DNA from 3 places in the Streptomyces sp. NPDC058683 genome. Region 1 is predicted to be linked to each of the others. Evidence: predicted binding sites of a transcription regulator. Region 1 holds the regulator's gene; each other region holds the start of a gene.
What was found. The regulator HspR, encoded in region 1, represses chaperone genes until heat shock. The targets are predictions, from matches to a motif close to TTGAGNNNNNNNNNCTCAA.
Positions count from the first base shown of each region.

Region 1 (3,274 bases):
GCCTGCCGAAGGACAACTTCGGCGTCCGCTGGACGGTGACCCGTGACTTCGGCTCCGGAGGCCCCTTCGCCCTCGCCGTCTCCGGCCTCGACGGGATCCGGGTGTACGTCGACGGCAGCCGCAAGCTCGACCTGTGGAAGAACACGTCCAAGACGGTGAGCAAGACCGTCAACGTGACGATCCCCAAGGGCAAGCACACCCTGCGGATCGACTACGTCAACTGGACCGGCGCCGCCAAGGTCAAGTTCGCCTACACTGCGAGGACTTCGGCCACCGTCGACAAGGTCAGGCCCCTCACCCCGCTGGATCCGCTGGTGTCCTACGACAGCAGCGCCAACACGACGAAGCTGAGCTGGACGAGGAACCAGGAGATGGACCTCGCCGGCTACCGGGTCTACCGGCGTCTGCGGGGCAGCACCAGCTGGACGAAGGTGGGAACGACCACGGCGACGTCCCTGACCGACGCCCCGCCCGCGACCGGCGCCCTCTACTACTACGAGATCCGCGCCTACGACAAGGCGGGCAACGAGTCGACCGGCACCGCCGACGCCCTGGTCGCCAGCACCGTGCTGAAGCCGCCGGACCGGTTCGCCGCGTCCGCCACCGACACGGGCGCCGAACTGAGCTGGTCGGGGGTGCACGCGGCGGTGAAGTACCGGGTGGAGCGGACCGACTTCTACGGCGTCGTCACCAAGTCCTGGGACCTCAAGTACACCGTGAGCCTCACCGACGACTCGCTCGCACGGGGCGAGATCGCCAAGTACCGGATCGCGTCCGTGGACGGCTCGGGCCACATGTCGGCGTTCACCGACCTCCAGGCGGTGACCCGCCCGCTGGCCGCACCCCGCGGGCTCACGGCGACCGCGGGCATCGGCAGCGCGACCCTCCAGTGGACGATGAAGCAGGAGGACGCCCCGTACGACGAGTTCCGCGTCTACCGCTCGACCACGCTGCCCGTGGACACCTCGACGGCGCGGTGGGTGACCTGTACGACCAGCTACACCACCCTCTCCGACGGGTCCCGCCGGTACAGCTGCGACGACTTCACGGCCGAGGAGGGCACGACCTACCACTACGCGGTGCAGAACGTGCAGTGGCCCCAGGTCTCCCCGCTCTCCGACACCGCGACCGTCACCACGCTGGTCTCGGACAAGCCGCCCGCCCAGGTGACCGGGCTGACGGCGACGGCCACGGAGTACGGCATCGAGCTGGACTGGGACGACAACACCGAGCCCGACCTGAAGCGGTACGTGGTCAACCGGGGCGTGGTGCTCGGCGAGGAGGGCGACGAGCAGGTCTGCTCCGGCTCGGAGTGGGCGTGGCTGCCGGCGGGCACCTCCCACTTCCGGGACGTACGGCTGCCGGACGGCAATCACGCCTGCTACTGGGTGGACGCGATCGACACGGCGGGCAACTCCAGCCGGTGGCTGGGGCCGGTGAGCGCCGTCGCCGTCGACGAGCTGGACCTGACCCCGTCGGTGGCGACCCCGGAGGGCTCCCCGCTCACCCTGACGGCGGACGTGACCGCCCCGGGCGTCCACCTGGCGTGGAACGCGGCCGACGCGGCGACCGGCTACCTGGTCTACCGCTGGGACCCGGCCACGCGGACGTACGAGAAGCTGGCGGCCACCACGGACCGCTCCTACGACGACACCACGGCCGGCGCCGGCACCACCCACTACTACTGGGTGACCGCGCTGTACGCCGACGGCACGGAGTCGGCGCCCGGTGCGGACTGGGCGATCCTGGAGCCGTGACCGGCATGGGAAAGGGCCCGGAGGTTCACCGCCTCCGGGCCCTTTGCCGTGTGCTCAGTCCTTGGCCTTCTTCGGCCGCCACACCACCAGCGCGCTGGTCTGCTGGACCTCCTGGTACGGGACCAGGTCACGGCGGTACGAGGCGTGCACCGCCGCTTCGCGCTGCCGCATCGCGGCCGCCGCGCCGTCCAGGGCCGCTTCCATCTCGGCCACGCGGGCCTGAAGCGCGGCGACCTGGTTCTCCAGTTCGATGATGCGCTTGATGCCGGCCAGGTTGATGCCCTCGTCCTGCGACAACGCCTGCACCTGGCGGAGCAGTTCGATGTCGCGGGCCGAGTAACGGCGGCCCCGCCCGGCCGTGCGGTCCGGGGAGACCAGGCCCAGGCGGTCGTACTGGCGCAGCGTCTGCGGGTGCAGTCCGGAGAGCTGGGCCGCCACCGAGATGACGTAGACCGGGGTCTCCTCGGTCAGCTCGTACGGGTTACGTCGACGGCCGTCCATCTCTGTCATGCTCCCTTCGCGGCCTCGAACAGCTCGGCGCGCGGGTCCTCGCCCGCGGTCGCCTCGCGATACGCCTCCAGCGCGTCACGAGCATTCCCCGACAGGTCCTTCGGGACACTCACCTCGACGGTGACCAGAAGGTCGCCACGGGTGCCGTCCTTGCGGACCGCGCCCTTGCCACGGGCGCGCATGGTGCGGCCGTTGGGCGTGCCCGGGGGCAGCTTCAGGGTGACCGGCGGCCCGCCCAGGGTGGGCACCCTGACCTCGCCGCCGAGCGCCGCCTCGGTGAAGGTCACCGGGACGGTCACCGTGAGGTTGTCCTCCTTGCGGCCGAACACCGGGTGGGTGTCGACGTGGACCATGACGTACAGGTCGCCCGCCGGACCGCCGCGCTCGCCCGGTGCGCCCTTGCCACGCAGCCGGATCCGCTGGCCGTCGGTCACCCCGGCGGGGATGCGGACCTGCATGGTCCGGGACGACTTGGCGCGGCCGCTGCCCTTGCAGTCGAGGCAGGGGTGCTCCGCGATCAGGCCGCGGCCCTTGCAGTCCGGGCAGGGGTCGGTGAGCGAGAAGCCGCCTCCGGAGCCCCGCGCCACCTGGCCGGTGCCGACGCAGGTCGGGCACACGCGCGGGGTGCCGTTCTTGTCGCCGGTGCCCGAACAGGCCTTGCAGGGGGCCTGCGAGGACATCCGCAGCGGGACCGTGGCGCCCTCGATGGCTTCCGTGAAGCTGAGCGTGACCTCGGACTCGATGTCCTGGCCGCGCCGCGGCTGGGTGCGGGTGCCCGCACCGCCGCCCCGGTTGAACAAGCCCCCCAGGACGTCGCCGAAACCGCCGCCGAAACCGCCCCCGCCCTGTTGCTGCTGCGGGTTGCCCCCGAAGAGATCGCCCAGGTCGAAGTTGAAGTTGCCGCCGCCCGCGCCCGGCCCGGGGCGGAAGCCGCCGTTGCCGAAGAGGGCGCGTGCCTCGTCGTACTCCTTGCGCTTCTTGGGGTCGCCGAGGATGTCGTTCGCCTC
Region 1 covers NZ_JBHXSK010000007.1:143,958-147,231, reverse strand. The annotation lists gene ACFWXC_RS09840 (PA14 domain-containing protein) at 1-1,757, shown strand, start outside; gene ACFWXC_RS09835 (heat shock protein transcriptional repressor HspR) at 1,812-2,258, opposite strand; gene dnaJ (molecular chaperone DnaJ) at 2,264-3,274, opposite strand, start outside.

Region 2 (3,274 bases), on a different contig from region 1:
TGGCCTCCATGACGTTGGCGGTGGCCAGGAAGACGACGTCGGACAGGTCGAGTTCGACTTCCAGGTAGTGGTCGCGGAAGGTGTGGTTCTGCGCCGGGTCGAGGACTTCGAGCAGGGCGGCCGCCGGGTCGCCCCGGAAGTCGGACCCCACCTTGTCGATCTCGTCGAGCAGGACGACCGGGTTCATCGAACCGGCCTCCTTGATGGCCCGGACGATCCGGCCGGGCAGCGCACCCACGTACGTACGCCGGTGACCGCGGATCTCGGCCTCGTCGCGGACGCCGCCGAGGGCGACCCGGACGAACTTCCGCCCCATGGCATGGGCGACGGACTCACCGAGCGAGGTCTTGCCGACACCGGGCGGACCGACCAGCGCCAGCACGGCACCGCCACGGCGCCCGCCGATGACCCCGAGCCCCCGGTCGCTGCGGCGCTTGCGCACCGCCAGGTACTCGGTGATCCGCTCCTTCACGTCCTCCAGGCCGGCGTGCTCGGCGTCCAGGACCGCCTTGGCGCCCTGGATGTCGTACTCGTCCTCGGTGCGCTCGTTCCACGGCAGTTCCAGCACCGTGTCCAGCCAGGTGCGGATCCACGAGCCCTCGGGCGACTGGTCGCTGGACCGCTCCAGCTTGTCGACCTCCTTGAGGGCGGCCTCGCGGACCTTCTCGGGCAGGTCGGCGGCCTCCACGCGGGTGCGGTAGTCGTCGGACTCCTCACCGTCCTTCTCGCCGTTCAGCTCGCGCAGTTCCTTGCGGACGGCTTCGAGCTGGCGGCGGAGCAGGAACTCGCGCTGCTGCTTGTCGACGCCCTCCTGGACGTCCTTGGCGATGGTCTCGGCCACGTCCTGCTCGGCGAGGTGGTCGCGCAGCTGCTGGGTGGCGAGCTTCAGCCGGGCGACCGGGTCGGCGGTCTCCAGGAGCTCGATCTTCTGGTCGGTGGTCAGGAACGGCGAGTAACCGGAGTTGTCGGCGAGCGCGGAGACGTCGTCGATGGCCTGCACCCGGTCCACGACCTGCCAGGCGGCGCGCTTGCGCAGCCAGGCGGTGGCGAGGGCCTTGTACTCCTTGACCAGTTCGGTGACATGACCGGGCACGGGTTCCGGGACGTTCTCCTCGATGCGGGTGCCCTCCACCCACAGGGCGGCACCCGGGCCGGTGGTGCCGGCGCCGATGCGGACGCGGTAACGGCCGCGGATCAGCGCGCCGGGGTCACCGTCGGCCAGCCGGCCGACCTGCTCCACGGTGCCGAGCACACCGGTACTCGGGTAGGTGCCGTCGATACGCGGGACCAGCAGCACCCTGGGCTTGCCGGACTCGGTACGGGCGGCGGCCTGGGCGGCCTCCACGGCGGCACGTACATCGGGGTCCTTGAGGTCCAGCGGGACCACCATCCCGGGCAGCACGACCTCGCCGTCGAGCGGCAGCACAGGGAGGGTGAGTGATGCGGACGTCGAAGCCATGATCTCCCCTTCGGCATTGAACTTGAGTTATGCCGACTCAATGCACGTGAGCCTCGGAATGTTCCCCGGGCCGCGTTCGCTCTGAGCGATCGGGTGGTGACCTGGCGGTATGGGGCCTACGAAGGGGAAACAGCGGGCCGGCACGGGCGCATTCCCCCTACGGTCGGCCGGTGACCGACACAGACCTCGCGGCGACCCTGCTCGCCGCCTACGACGCCCGGATGCGCGCCGTCCAGCCCGTCCCCGCGCCCGGGATCACCTACGAGCACGACGGTCCCGTCCTCCGGGTCATGGGCCGGCACCGCGGCTTCGTGACCCGACTCGCCGTGAACCGGACTGGTGGGGGCCCGGTGACCTCGCGAACGGTCCTCAAGGCCGGGGAACGGCACCAGCCGGTCACCTCGGCACGGCCGGGTCTTGCCATCCCGGGTGGGCGTGCCCGCCGTCCTGGTCGGCGCCGGGCCTGAGCCCCTGCGTCACAGAGCGGTCGTGGGCGTACCGGTCGTGCCCGCCGCCCGGGCCTGCTCCCGGTACCAGCGTCGTACCACCGGCCAGAGTGCCGTCCCGATGCCCAGCGAGATCAGGTGGCCCCAGTTGGTCATCGGGTCCTCGAAGGCGACGAGGTCCGTGAGGAGGCTGTAGCCGACCAGGGCGAGCAGGGGCCAGCGCAGCCAGGGGGTGAGAAGGCCGGAGAGCGCGCCGACGCTGGCGGCCACGCCGAAGCTGATGCCGTAGTCGAGGCGGTGCAGGGAGCTGTCGGGGAGGTGGCCGACCAGGACCGCGAGGCCGACCGGGACCTCGGTGGCGAGGGTGGCCAGCACATGGCCCGCCAGGAAGACGAGGATCGCGCGAGCGCCCCCTATCCGCCGTTCCAGCGCGGTCAGGACGAGCACGAAGGCGAGGGCGTACGGGGAGAGGACACCGCCGGCGACCCACAGCGCGCTGGCCAGCAGGACGAAGACCGGTGTGCGCAGGAGGTGGGCGACGTCGGTGCTGGAGTCCTGGTAGACGGTGTGCAGGAGGCCGGGGCCGGCGTAGCCGGCGAAGAGCGACGTCAGGGCCAGGATCGCCGTGTAGGTGAAGGTGACGGGAGCGCCGCCGGGGGTGGGCAGCAGCCGCCAGGGACGCACCCGGAGGGCGGGGCGGAGGACCTTCGGAGCGCGAACCGTGCCCGAGCCGCGCTGCCGGGGCACACCGTCCAGCAGAACGGCGACCTCCACGCCGGGGAGCGGCCCCGGCGAAGTCGCCGGAAGGGGCTCTGCTGTGGGCGTCGACGCAGCCCCAACGGTCCGTTCCACGGTGAGGCGCTCCTTCCGTTTCACCTCACCAGCCTTCGCCGTCCCTCGAGTCGCTGTCTATGACCGAGGCCACGCGGGGAGCGATTCACAGGATTTTCCGAAGAACTACGAGGGGTCGGGAGGAACCATATGAGCCGCCTGAAGCCACCGGCGGCCGCGAAGCGCCGGGCGGCCCCTCGAACGAGTGACACCCGTGCGACCGTCCGACACCGGTAATTCGCGTGGCCGCAAAGCCCTGTTGGGGCAGGATGGCCTGCATGGCCAACATCGCGGACATGACCGGCGTGACTTCCCTGGCCAACAGCCCTCCCACGGTCCTGGACCGGCGCGAGGGGCCGTACGGCGAGGTGGTCCTGCGCCGGCACGGCGGGCTGCTGCAGATCATCGCCAACGGCTGCTTCCTGATGGACACCTCCGACGGGCGCTCGGAGCGGCTGCTCGTGGACGCCGCCCGGGACGCCCTGGACGGACGGGCGGAGCCGGCGGTGCTGATCGGCGGCCTCGGCGTCGGCTTCTC
Region 2 covers NZ_JBHXSK010000065.1:53,300-56,573, forward strand. The annotation lists gene lon (endopeptidase La) at 1-1,459, opposite strand, end outside; gene ACFWXC_RS45985 (hypothetical protein) at 1,630-1,926, shown strand; gene ACFWXC_RS45990 (rhomboid-like protein) at 1,936-2,757, opposite strand; gene ACFWXC_RS45995 (spermidine synthase) at 3,015-3,274, shown strand, end outside.
Region 2: lon (endopeptidase La) is a predicted target of HspR. The motif match lies at 1,482-1,500, and genes of this name have one in related genera.

Region 3 (3,274 bases), on a different contig from region 1:
CGCTGACCCCCAGCCGCTCCCTTCCGGCCGCACGCACCCTTCTTGCCGCACGCACCCTTCTTGCCGCCGCTCACCCTCTCTCCGCCGCGACGGTGATCAGCCACGACGACGGATTCCGGCGGTTCCTCACCCGGCCGCGCCCCTCTCGTCGTCCACGATCTCCGCGTCCACCACTCCCTCTTCGTCGGCCTCGGGCGGGCGCTGTTCTTCGGCCGAACCGCCGGAGGCAGACGCGTACATGGCCTGGCCCATCCGCTGGCTGACAGTCGCCAGTTTCTCCACGCCCTGGCGCAGCTCCGCGGTGTCCGCGTCGCGGTCCAGCAGGGTCTTGAGCTCGGTGATCGCCGATTCCACGTCGGTCTTCGTGTCGGCCGGCACGCGGTCCTCGTTGTCGCGGACGAACTTCTCGGTCTGGTAGACGAGTTGCTCGGCCTGGTTGCGGGTCTCGGCGGCCTCGCGGCGTTTGCGGTCCTCCTCGGCGTACTGCTCGGCCTCCCGCATCATGCGGTCGATGTCGTCCTTGGGAAGGGCGGAGCCGCCGGTCACGGTCATCTTCTGCTCACGCCCGGTCGCCAGGTCCTTCGCCGAGACGTGCATGATCCCGTTCGCGTCGATGTCGAAGGCGACCTCGATCTGTGGCACACCGCGCGGTGCCGGCGGCAGGCCGGTGAGGTCGAAGACACCGAGCTTCTTGTTGTAGGCCGCGATCTCCCGTTCGCCCTGGTAGACCTGGATGCCCACCGAGGGTTGGTTGTCGGCGGCGGTCGTGAAGATCTCCGAACGCCGGGTCGGGATCGTGGTGTTGCGCTCGATCAGCTTCGTCATGATGCCGCCCTTGGTCTCGATGCCCAGGGACAGCGGGGTGACGTCCAGGAGCAGGACGTCCTTGACGTCGCCGCGGATCACGCCTGCCTGGAGGGCGGCGCCGACCGCCACCACCTCGTCCGGGTTGACGCCCTTGTGCGGGTCCTTGCCGGTGAGTTCCTTGACCAGGTCGGTGACGGCGGGCATCCGGGTCGAGCCGCCGACCAGGATCACATGGTCGATCGCGGACAGCGCCACACCCGCGTCCTTGACGGCCTGATGGAACGGCTTCTTGCAGCGGTCCAGCAAGTCCGCGGTCAGCTGCTGGAACTGAGCCCGCGTCAGCTTCTCCTCCAGATGCAGCGGGCCCTCGGCGGATGCCGTGATGTACGGCAGGTTGACCGACGTCTCCGTGGACGAGGACAGCTCGATCTTCGCCTTCTCGGCACCCTCGCGCAGCCGTTGCAGTGCCATCTTGTCGTTGCCCAGGTCGATGCCGTACTGCCCCTTGAAGCGCTTGACCAGATGCTCGACGACCCGCTGGTCCCAGTCGTCGCCACCGAGGTGCGTGTCGCCGTTGGTGGCCTTGACCTCGATCACACCGTCGCCGATCTCAAGGAGGGAAACGTCGAAAGTTCCGCCCCCGAGGTCGAAGACGAGGACCGTCTGCTCCTCGCCCCGGTCGAGGCCGTAGGCGAGCGCCGCGGCGGTCGGCTCGTTGATGATCCGCAGCACCTTCAGGCCGGCGATCTCCCCGGCCTCCTTGGTGGCCTGCCGCTGCGAGTCGTCGAAATACGCGGGTACGGTGATCACCGCGTCGGTGACGTCCTCGCCGAGGTACGCCTCGGCGTCCCGCTTCAGCTTCTGCAGCACCCGCGCCGACAGCTCCTGGGCCCGGTACCGCGTGCCGTCGACGCTCCCGCTCTCCGGGAACCGCCAGGCACCGTCGCCCATGTGCCGCTTCACCGAGCGCGCGGTGCGGTCCACATTGGTCACCGCCTGCCGCTTGGCGACCTCTCCGACCAGCACATCGCCGTTCTTCGCGAAGGCCACCACCGACGGGGTGGTGCGCGCCCCCTCGGCGTTGGCGACGACGGTGGGCTCACCGCCCTCCAGGACGGCCACCACCGAGTTCGTCGTACCGAGGTCGATCCCGACCGCACGTGTCATGTCCGTCCCCTTCCGCCCGGGGCACTTCCCCGACTCCAGCACAAAACTTGAGCGAGCCGTTGTCAATGCCGGGAGCCCCGTGAACGACGATGCCGCGCCCCAGCACGGGGACGCGGCATCCGAAGGGGTACGACGGTCAGGCGAGCTTCGCGTCCAGGGTGATGGTGGTGCCGGCCAGGGCCTGGCTGACCGGGCAGTTCTTCTTGGCGTCCTCGGCGGCGGCGGCGAAGCCCGCCTCGTCCAGGCCGGGCACCGTGCCCTCGACGGTCAGGTGGATCCCGGTGATGCCCTCACCCGGCTGAAACTTGACGTCGGCGTTGGTCACCAGCCTGGTGGGCGGGGTGCCGGCGCCGGCCAGGGCGTGCGAGAGGGCCATGGAGAAGCAGCTGGAGTGGGCGCCGGCGATCAGCTCCTCCGGGCTGGTCTTGCCGTTCGCATCCTGGGAACGCGAGGCCCACGTGACCGGCTGCTGGCCGATACCGGAGGAGTCGAAGGTGATGACACCGTTGCCCTCCAGGAGGTTGCCTTCCCAAACGGTGTGTGCGGTGCGCGTGGTGGCCACGGTTGTTCCTTTCGGCGTACGAAGGCGAATGAACCGGTTTCGCTGCCTCCCATCCGATCACATCCGGGCTCACCGCACGCGGAAGACCGGCCCACGGGGAGTGAACGGCAGGCGACGGCCGTCGGGGACGAGGTAGGCGTGCTCGCGCCGCACCCGCAGGACGTCGCACCAGCCGTCGGTGATCACCAGGACCGGTGCGGTCGGCGGGAAGTCGTCCGCGCGCTGCAACAGGTCGATCCCGGGCTGGAGGACGGTTCCGCCGCGGCCGTGCACCCGGACCCGCCCGGCGATCTCGGTCGTCGGCAGGTACCCGGCGTCGTGCGGCGCGGCGTCGCAGAACACCACACGGGCCGCCGGTACGTCACGGGCCTCGGCGTAGGAGGCGATCGCGCCGAGGGCCTTGCCGAGCAGGGTGCGGTCCATGGAGCCGGAGGTGTCCAGGACCACGCCGAAGGTGCAGCGGGCGACCTCCTCGGGCGGGAAGTAGCGGCCCGCGCGCGGGATGTCCGGGGTGGACGACTGCCGGCGGGAGGGCCGGGCGTAGGACCGGACGGCTTCCGGCCGGGGCACGAACTCGTCGAACCAGCGGGCGAGCTGGGCGTCCCAGGGCAGCGGCGGATGGCTGAGCGCGCGGATCTCCTCGACCAGGCCGCCGGGCAGGAAGCCGCGGCCCTGCGTCTGGTGCAGGTCGAGACCCTGGCCGAGACCCCGGCGGTAGAACTCGTCGAGGTCGACACA
Region 3 covers NZ_JBHXSK010000001.1:345,395-348,668, reverse strand. The annotation lists gene narI (respiratory nitrate reductase subunit gamma) at 1-6, shown strand, start outside; gene dnaK (molecular chaperone DnaK) at 127-1,974, opposite strand; gene ACFWXC_RS01685 (OsmC family peroxiredoxin) at 2,111-2,536, opposite strand; gene ACFWXC_RS01680 (hypothetical protein) at 2,606-3,274, opposite strand, start outside.
Region 3: dnaK (molecular chaperone DnaK) is a predicted target of HspR. The motif match lies at 2,022-2,040, and genes of this name have one in related genera.